Regions from separate parts of the Pantoea sp. E956-1 genome, predicted to be linked through region 1. Evidence: predicted binding sites of a transcription regulator. Region 1 holds the regulator's gene; the other holds the start of a gene.
The links. Region 1 encodes LexA, which represses DNA repair genes until DNA is damaged. Its sites were predicted from a motif close to TNCTGTATGTACATACAGNA; they were not measured.

Region 1 (4,921 bases):
AACTATGTGTGATAAAATAACATCACTTATCCAGCGGAGAATTTTCATGACAAACATGACGTCGCAGCAAATTTTGATTCAGGCCGAAAAGATGTGCCTGCAGCGTGGTGTGCGTCTGACTTCGCAGCGTGCTGAAGTGTTGCGCCTGATGGCCGAACAGCCTGGCTCAATCAGCGCCTACGATCTGCTGGATCAACTCCGGGTCAGCGAGCCGCAGGCCAAGCCTCCCACGGTTTATCGGGCGCTTGATTTCCTGCTGGAGCAGGGTTTCATTCATCGGGTGGAATCCAACAACAGCTACGTCATGTGTCACCATTTTGAGGCACCAGCACATACGTCGGTGATGCTGGTCTGTGACCGTTGTGCCGCCGTTACAGAGAAGCAGGCACAGGGCGTAGAGAAGATTATTGCAACGCTGGCGGGTGAAGCGCAGTTTGCATTACGCCACAGCGTGATTGAAGCACATGGTTTATGTGAAAATTGTGCTGCGGTTGAAGCCTGTACGCACCATGCAAGTTGCGAGCATGACCATCAGGATGAGGGTAAAAAGCGGGGAAAACGCGGGTAGCTGGCACATCCTTGTGCAGTTCCGGTGAGGGCCCACCGGAACGCGTTCAGCTGATTATCAACCTATTGTCTGATTACCAGCGGTGATCTTTGTTCTGACCTTCCCAGTCGGTTACTTCGCGCTCGGCTTCATCTTTCGTAGAGCCGTAACGCTCCTGGATTTTGCCAACCAGCTGATCGCGTTTACCTTCGATAACCTGCATATCATCGTCGGTCAGCTTGCCCCATTTCTCTTTCATTTTGCCTTTGAACTGCTTCCAGTTGCCGCTTGCTTCGTCTTTATTCATGGCAGACCTCCAATCCTCGGGTTTTAATGATTATCTTGCTGCTTAACAAAATAACGATACAAAGCGCTGGTTAACTGCGCTGCATAGAGTTAATTGTAGTAGCCAATTTCTTAACCATGGAATAATACAGAATAATCCGTATCGGCTTGCGTGCAGCCACTGCTGACTCAGGCATCAAACCAGCTGTTCTGACGCCAGTGCTTACGCCAGATGAGCCACAGCGACAGGCCGCGCAGCGCCAGGAAAACCGTGACCGCCAGCCACAGACCATGGTTACCCAGTACCGGTACGCTAAGCAGCGTCAGAAAATAGCCTGCTGCGGCTACCACCATGCTGTTACGCATCTCGCGCCCGCGCGTCGCCCCGATGAACATGCCATCCAGCAGATAACACCAGACACCGATCAGCGGCATTATCATCTGCCAGACCAGATAGCGGTCCGCTGTCTGCTGAAGTGACTGAAGAGAGGTCAGCAACGACACGATCTGCGGGCCAAAAATGGCATAGATCAGCGAGAAGAACAGCGCCACCACCACCGCCTGCCGACAGGCAGAGTGCCAGACGCGCAGGAGTTTACTGCCATCTTTTGCACCATGCGCCTCACCCGCAAAAGCTTCAACTGCGTAGGCAAAGCCATCCAGCGCATAGGCAGTAAAAGTAATGAACATCAGTAATACTGCGTTAACCGCCACCACATCAGGGCCGAGTCGCGCGCCCAGCACGGTCAGCGAGGCAAAACAGAGCTGCAGCATCAGAGAGCGCAGCATGATGTCCCGGTTCAGTCGCAGCAGCCGGCCGCTGTCACCGCGCCAGCTCTGCTTCAGCAGGCTAAGCGTAATTCCGCGCAGTTTTAATACCCGCCAGACCATGATGCTGCCGACGCCCAGCGTGATGTACTCTGCCAGTGCCGTGGCGGTGGCCGCCCCCGCGACACCCCAGTGCAGCCCCATCACCAGCCAGAGATCGAGCACGATGTTAACCAGATTGCCCACCACCAGCAGGATCACTGGCGCACGCGCATACTGCACGCCCAGCAGCCAGCCCAGGATTACCAGGTTTGCCAGCGTGGCAGGCGCACTGAGCCAGCGAATCTGAATAAACAGCGCCGCCTGTTCCAGTACATCGGGATTGCCGCCAACCAGATGGGTCGCCAGCTGGATAATCGGATAACGCAAAGCGATGAACAGTACACCTGCCAGCAGCGCGATGATCAGCGGTTGCGTCAGCGCGCGCGCCAGAGCGGTTTTATCGCCCGCACCAAACGCCTGTGCCGTAAGGCCAGTCGTACTCATTCGAAGGAAAAGCAGCAGCATAAAAAGGAAGCTGGTCACTGTAGTCCCGACCGCAACCCCGCCAAGATAGACAGGGCTGTCGAGATGACCAATTACTGCAGTATCGACCACTCCCAGTAAGGGAACAGTGATATTTGAAAGGATCATTGGCAGTGCGAGCCGCCAGAGATTTTTATCCGTTGCCGTGATAAAGCGCATTCGCCGTTCCGTGCTCAGTGTCGCTGCGCAAAAGAGACAGCGACAAAATTAGGGCAGACAGAATAGCATCAGAAAAAGCGAATGCACGCTGGCGTCAAAATCAGAGCCACTCGCCGTTGCGCACCACGCCCACCGCCAGACCTTCAATAGTCAGCGACTGCGCACGGGTATCGACAACAATCGGGTCAAAATCGCTGTTTTCAGGCAGCAGATGCACGATAGCACCCTGCTTTTTCCAGCGTTTAACGGTAACTTCATCATCAATGCGGGCAACCACAACCTGGCCGTTGCGCACATCCTGGGTTTTATGCACCGCGAGCAAATCGCCATCCATAATTCCGATATCTTTCATCGACATTCCGCTGACGCGCAGCAGGAAGTCAGCAGAAGGCTTAAACAGGCCTGGATCGACCTTGTAATGAGTTTCGATATGTTCCTGCGCCATGATCGGCTCACCGGCAGCAACCCGGCCAATCAGCGGTAGCCCTTCTGAGGCTTCTTCTTCCATTAACAGGCGAATGCCGCGTGATGCACCGGAAACGATCTCGATAACGCCTTTACGCGCCAGCGCTTTCAGATGCTCTTCTGCCGCATTCGGCGAACGGAAGCCCAGCTGCGCCGCAATTTCGGCACGCGTAGGCGGCATGCCCGTTGAAGAAATATGGTCGCGAATCAGGTCATAGACCTGCTGCTGCCTGCTGGTTAATGCTTTCATCCCGCCCCCTGGTTGTTTATACAGTCGCTGTGAGTATATACAGGTATTGGCGAAATGGAAACCAATTGTCAGGGAAAACGCGCCCTCAGACGCATTGTGGAAGGCTTATCGCAAATGTGTCCAGAGCAGCGCGATCCAGACAAAGAGTGCCAGTAAAATGCTGATCAGTACCGCCGCCGAGCCCATGTCTTTCGCCCGGCCCGCCAGCGGATGATGCTCCTGACCGATGCGGTCAACCACCGCTTCAATAGCGCTATTGAGGATTTCAACAATGACCACCAGCACCACCACCCCAATCATGAGGATGCGTGAGACCATATCGACATCCAGCCAGCACGCAATAATAATTGCGACCAGCGCAGCCAGCGCTTCCTGGCGAAACGCCGCCTCATGTTGCCAGGCGGCTCGCAGTCCCTGCCATGAGTAACCTGCGGCTTTTACTATTCTGATAAGTCCGGTGGCATTATTTGCCATGATGTGGGAACCCTTTCATCGGATTGACGTCAATGTCTGGGCTGCGTGCAATGGGCACCACCACAGATCTTCGCTGCGCTTTCTGGTATGCTTGCGGCGCTTTGCTAACAAGAGGCTTCATGTTGTCTATGTCAGGTTGGCGTAAACTCTATTACAAACTGCTTAATTTACCACTGTCGTTTTTGGTAAAAAGTAAGGCCATTCCGGCCGATCCCGTGTCTGAACATGGTCTGGATCCGACCCGACCTATTATGTATGTTTTGCCTTACGATTCGAAGGCCGACTTACTGACATTACGCGCGCAGTGTCTGCGGCATCATCTGCCCGACCCGCTCTCTCCGCTGGAGATTGATGGTTCACTGCTGCCGCGCCACGTCTTTATCCACAATGGCCCGCGTGTCTTCCCCTATTTTGTGCCCAGCGTGGAATCCGTGAAAATCTTTCACGATTACCTCGACCTGCACCGTAATAACCCAAAGCTCGATATACAGATGCTGCCGGTCACCGTGATGTTTGGTCGCGCACCGGGACGTGAAGTTCAGGGCGAAGCCACGCCACATCTGCGGGTGCTGAACGGGGTGCAGAAGTTCTTTGCGGTGATCTGGCACGGGCGCGACAGTTTTGTCCGCTTCTCACCGACGGTGTCGCTGCGCCGCATGGCAACTGAACACGGTACGGATCAGTCGATCGCCCAGAAGCTGGCTCGCGTGGCGCGCATTCATTTTGCCCGCCAGCGACTGGCGGCGATTGGCCCGCGCTTGCCGGCGCGTCAGGATCTATTTAATCGTCTGCTGCAATCCAAAGCGATTGAAAAGGCAGTAGAGGATGAAGCACGCAGCAAAAAAATCTCCCATGAGAAAGCGCAGCAGAATGCCGTCGAGATGATGGAGGAGACTGCAGCAAACTTCTCCTATGAAGCCATCCGTGTAACTGACCGCGTGATGGGCTGGCTCTGGAGTCGACTCTATCAGGGCATCAACGTCAATGGCGGCGAAAAAGTCCGCCAGCTGGCCCAGGATGGCCACGAGATTGTCTATGTGCCGTGCCATCGCAGCCACATGGATTATCTGCTGCTCTCCTATGTGCTTTATCATCAGGGACTGGTGCCGCCGCACATCGCAGCCGGGATCAATCTCAACTTCTGGCCAGCCGGCCCGATTTTCCGTCGTCTGGGCGCTTTCTTTATTCGTCGTACCTTTAAAGGCAACAAGCTCTACGCCACGGTATTCCGTGAATATCTCGGCGAGCTGTTCACCCGGGGCTATTCGGTTGAGTATTTTGTCGAAGGAGGCCGTTCACGAACCGGTCGCCTGCTGGACCCTAAAACCGGCACCTTAGCCATGACGCTGCAGGCGATGCTGCGCGGCGGAAATCGTCCGATCACGCTG
Region 2 (4,921 bases), on a different contig from region 1:
AACTGGCGCGGCCACTCTATCAGCAGGAGAGCTTCTGGCAACTGACGCTGGCACATCTGTTTCTGGTGATCACCGCCAGCCTGCTGGCGATCGTGATTGGCATCGGCAGCGGTGTGCTGGTGACGCGACGGGCGGGCCGCGCCTTCCGGCCGTTGATGGAAACCATTGTGGCGGCAGGGCAGACGATTCCGCCGGTGGCGGTGCTGGCGATTGCGGTGCCGGTGATGGGATTTGGCGCCTGGCCCGCAGTCGTGGCGCTGCTGCTCTACGGATTGCTGCCGATTTTACAGGGGACGCTGGCGGGTATTGATAGCGTACCCGCCAGCAGTCGGGAGATCGCCATCGGGGTCGGCATGAGTAGCTGGCAGCGGCTGTGGCAGATTGAGCTGGCGCTGGCTGCGCCGGTCATCATCGCCGGGATACGCACCTCGGTGATCATCAACATCGGCACCGCTGCCATCGCCTCGACGGTCGGCGCGAAAAGTCTGGGATCGCCGGTGATTATCGGCCTAAGCGGCTTTAATACAGCCTATGTGATTCAGGGGGCATTACTGGTGGCGCTGCTGGCGATAGTCAGCGATCGCCTGTTTGAACGCCTGCAGCGCTGGCTTAGCGTGAGTGAACGATGAGAGAGTATCCCACCAGCATCAGACCGCCGGTGCCGCCTGCCGCCATAATGAAAAACAGGGTGGCGAAAAAGGCTTTTTTGACATTCATGGTTAAAACCTGAGCTCGTTAACAGTGAGGCGGGGATAATAGCGCGCGCAAGGCAGCAGGCAAAGTGCCCGGCGTGCGTTTTTGTTATCAGGCAGGGTCGTGCAACCGCACGGTATAGCCCTGTTCCTGCCAGTGTGACAGCTGTTCCTGCTGGCGGCGGGTCAGTTTTTTACCGGTAAAGACAAACATATTCATGCCAGGAAAGAGCTCAGGACGCGGTAAATCCAGCGGTTCTGCCAGCACATCTATTCGCCAGCCATGCTGCGACAGACGCCAGCCTTCCAGCCAGATGCGGGTACGATCGTCGATACCCCAGCCAATAATCAGCGCATCTTTACCCGATTTTTTACGGCTGCCGGTCAGGCAGAACGCGACATAATCGATCAGCAAACCATCCAGCAGGCTGCACATAGTGCGGGCGGTGTTCTGATCCAGACTGAGCTTCTGGCGCACCGGCATAAAAACATGGTCGATAAGCGCATCAATCGGATGTTCGCGACCAATCGCGGCAATTTTATTACGAAGTTTAGCGGGTCTGACGTGACGCAGGACGCTGATCAGCTCATCCTGGAGTGTGGTCCAGCCGTCATGGGCATCTACATCGCCACCTTCCAGCAGTGCCTTAACTTTACCGACCGGCACGCCGCTTTCAATCCAGCGCATGATCTCTTCGATGCGATGAACATCTTCTTCGTCAAACTGACGATGTCCGCCTTCGGTACGTTGCGGCTTCAGTAAGCCATAACGACGCTGCCAGGCGCGCAGAGTGACTGGGTTTATGCCACAGCGCTCGGCAACGTCACCGATACTGTATAAGGTCATAAATTCCTCTTTCGATTGGTCTGAGTGCAATTACCATAACGAAGCCGACTAAGTTGTACAATACATTTCTCAATGTACAACTTGACTGATACGCTGTTTCTCCGCTATATCTCATATCAGAGAATTATTCCCAAATATGAGAATTCACCATGTCAGAGCTGAATACGGAGCAACGACTGGCGGTGAGGCTGGCAGAATTACGCCTGCAACGCGGCTGGTCGCTGGATGAACTTTCTGTCGCAACGGGCATCAGTCGTGCGTCATTATCGCGCATTGAGCGAAGCGAGACCAGCCCTACTGCTGCGTTGCTTAACCGTCTGTGTGTTGCCTACGGATTAACGATGTCGCGCCTGCTCAGTGAAGTGGAGGCTGAGTCCAGTCTGCTGATCAGAGATGACCAGCAGCCCGTGTGGCAGGATGAATCCAGCGGATTTATTCGCCGGAATGTTTCACCTCCTGCGCTTCATTTCCGATGCGAACTGGTTGAGGGCAAATTACGGCCCGGTGCACGTATAGATTACGATGCGCCACCCATTCAGGGGCTGGAGCAGCATATCTGGCTACGCGAAGGCGGCCTCACCGTCACGATGGGGGCGCAGCAGTGGGCGCTGAAGCCCGGTGACTGCTTACGTTTTCATCTGGTCGGGAGATCGGCTTTTGAGGCGCACCTGACTGACGGCGCGCGCTATTTACTGGTGGCGGCGAAACCATGATCGATTACGCAATACTTCGCGCCGACGAAGCGCAACAGCAACTGGGTGAACTCACTGCGGTGCTGCAGGCCTGTGTGGCAGATGGGGCCAGCGTCGGCTTTATTGATGCTGAAGACGAAGAGGTGATGACGCGATTCTGGCAGCAGCGGATTGCCGGTCTGGCAGACGACAATAGCGAATTATTCGTTGCGCGGCAGCACGGTCGCATCGTGGGCACGGTCATTCTCAGTGGCAGCGCGATGCCTAATGGCCGACACCGGGCGGAGATCAGCAAACTGCTGGTGCATCCGCAGGCGCGCCGTCAGGGCATCGCGCGTGAGCTGATGCAGCGCGCTGAGCAGCAGGCCCGCGCGCAGGGCAAAACGCTGCTGGTGCTGGATACGCGCAGCGGCGATGTCGCCAGCGATCTCTATCGCTCGCTGGGCTGGCAGGTGGCGGGGTCGATCCCGTTTTATGCCGAATCCACCGCTGGCGTGCTGGATGCCACCACCTATATGTACCAGGTGCTGGCGTAGCCTGCGGCTGGCCTTTCTTCGTGCCGGCCCGGTTTGACGGGCTGCCCGCGTGAACCTGAACCAGTCAACGGCTGAAATTTACGACGGCGCACGAAAAATTCGGCGCGAAAGCTGACGCCGCCGGGATACTGTGTAAAAATACAGGCCATATTTTCGGTGTGGTAACGCAAATCATGGCCCTGACAGCCGCAGTAAAAAGCCAGATAGCGCAGTGGTATAAAGCGCTTCAGCAGCAGGTGCCTGACTTCATCCCGCGTGCGCCACAGCGCCAGATGATCGCCGAAGTGGCGAAGTGCCTGGCGGGCGACGATTCGCGCCATCTGGCGGTTGAAGCGCCAACCGGCGTGGGCAAAACCCTCTCTTATCTGATCCCGGGCATCGCGGCCAGCCGCGCCCAGGAGAAGCGGCTGGTGATCAGCACCGCCAACGTGGCGCTGCAGGATCAAATCTTCACCAAAGATCTGCCGCTACTGAAAAAAATCATTCCCGATCTCACCTTTACCGCCGCCTTTGGTCGCGGGCGCTATGTCTGTCCGCGTAATCTGGCGGCGATGGCGGCCGATGACGATGAGCAGGGCGATCTGCTGCTTTATCTGGACGATGATGCCGTCAGCAGCACTAAAGAAGAGCAGACGCAGTGTGGCCGGTTGCAGAAATCGCTGGATCGCTATCAGTGGGACGGCCTGCGCGATCACAGCGAGGAGAACGTCAGCGACAGCCTGTGGCAGCGGCTCTCCACCGACAAAGCGAGCTGCCTTGGCGCACACTGTCGCTGGTATCGTGAATGCCCGTTCTTTGTGGCGCGGCGCGAGATCGAGCAGGTCGATGTAGTGGTGGCGAACCATGCGCTGGTCATGGCAGCCATGGAGAATGAGTCGGTGCTGCCACCGGCTAAAAACCTGATGCTGGTGCTGGATGAAGGGCATCATCTGCCGGAAGTGGCCCGCGATGCGCTGGAGATGAGCGCCGACATCACGCCGGGCTGGAGCAGCCTGCAGCTCGACCTCTTTATCAAGCTGGTAGAGAGTATTATGACGCAGATGCGGCCAAAATCACCGCCGCCGCTGGCTAACCCGGAGCGGCTGAAAGCGCACTGCGATGAACTGCGCGAACTGCTGACAATTACCGCTCAGGCGCTGAATCCGCTGCTGCCACCGCATAACCAGCCGGGCGAATTCCGCTTTGTGCTGGGCGCGCTGCCGCAGGAGCTGCTGGATCTCTGCGCCCGGCTCTTTAAGCTCAGCGATGCGCTACGCGGCCTGAGTGAAGGTTTGATTAATGCGCTGAGCGAGCAGACCGGCAAGGTGGATGTGGTGCGACTGCATCGCAATCTGCTGCAGCTCAATCGCCAGTTTGGCTGGTTCGAATCGGTCAGCAAACTGTGGCGGCTGGCGGCGATGGAAAAAGCCTCTGGCGCGCCGGTGTCGAAGTGGATCACCCGCGAGCTGCGCGAAGGTCAGGCGCACCTGCTGTTTCACTGCGCAGGGATCCGCGTCAGCGACCAGCTGGAGAAAATGCTGTGGCGTAAAATTCCGCACGTGGTCGTGACGTCCGCCACCCTGCGATCGCTTAACAGTTTCAACCGCCTGCAGGAGATGTCGGGACTCAGCGAAAAGGCGGGCGACCGCTTTTTGGCGCTGGACTCCCCGTTTAACCACGTGGAGCAGGGCAAGCTGGTGATCCCGCAGATGCGCTATGAGCCGCTGATGACGCACGAAGCGGAGCATATCGCGGAGATGGCCGGTTTCTTCCGGCAGCAGATGGCGGAGAAAAAGCACAAAGGCGTGCTGGTGCTGTTTGCCAGCAACCGGGCGATGCAGCAGTTTGTCGCCTGTCTGCCCGACCTGCGCCTCTCAATGCTGGTTCAGGGCGATCAGCCGCGCAGCCGCCTGGTCGATCTGCATCGTCAGCGCGTCGCCAAAGGGGAAACCAGCATCCTGATTGGCCTGCAGTCGTTTGCGGAAGGGCTGGATCTCAAAGGCGATCTGCTGAGTCAGGTGCATATTCATAAAATCGCTTTTCCCCCGGTAGACAGTCCGGTAATTTTGACAGAAGGCGAGTGGCTGAAAAGCCTGAAGCGCTATCCGTTTGAGGTGCAGAGCTTACCCAGTGCCTCTTTTACCCTGATTCAACAGGTCGGACGCCTGATTCGCA

Region 2: a site for LexA is predicted at 2,894-2,913, ahead of dinG (ATP-dependent DNA helicase DinG). Genes of this name have one in related genera too.

Annotation. Positions count from the first base shown of each region.
Region 1 covers NZ_CEUYZP010000009.1:171,416-176,336, forward strand. The annotation lists gene zur (zinc uptake transcriptional repressor Zur) at 47-568, shown strand; gene AC0T7J_RS19620 (CsbD family protein) at 642-854, opposite strand; gene dinF (MATE family efflux transporter DinF) at 1,022-2,344, opposite strand; gene lexA (transcriptional repressor LexA) at 2,445-3,059, opposite strand; gene AC0T7J_RS19635 (diacylglycerol kinase) at 3,165-3,533, opposite strand; gene plsB (glycerol-3-phosphate 1-O-acyltransferase PlsB) at 3,662-4,921, shown strand, end outside.
Region 2 covers NZ_CEUYZP010000002.1:228,300-233,220, forward strand. The annotation lists gene AC0T7J_RS08560 (ABC transporter permease) at 1-629, shown strand, start outside; gene AC0T7J_RS08565 (MerR family transcriptional regulator) at 805-1,539, opposite strand; gene AC0T7J_RS08570 (helix-turn-helix domain-containing protein) at 1,689-2,252, shown strand; gene AC0T7J_RS08575 (GNAT family N-acetyltransferase) at 2,249-2,767, shown strand; gene dinG (ATP-dependent DNA helicase DinG) at 2,941-4,921, shown strand, end outside.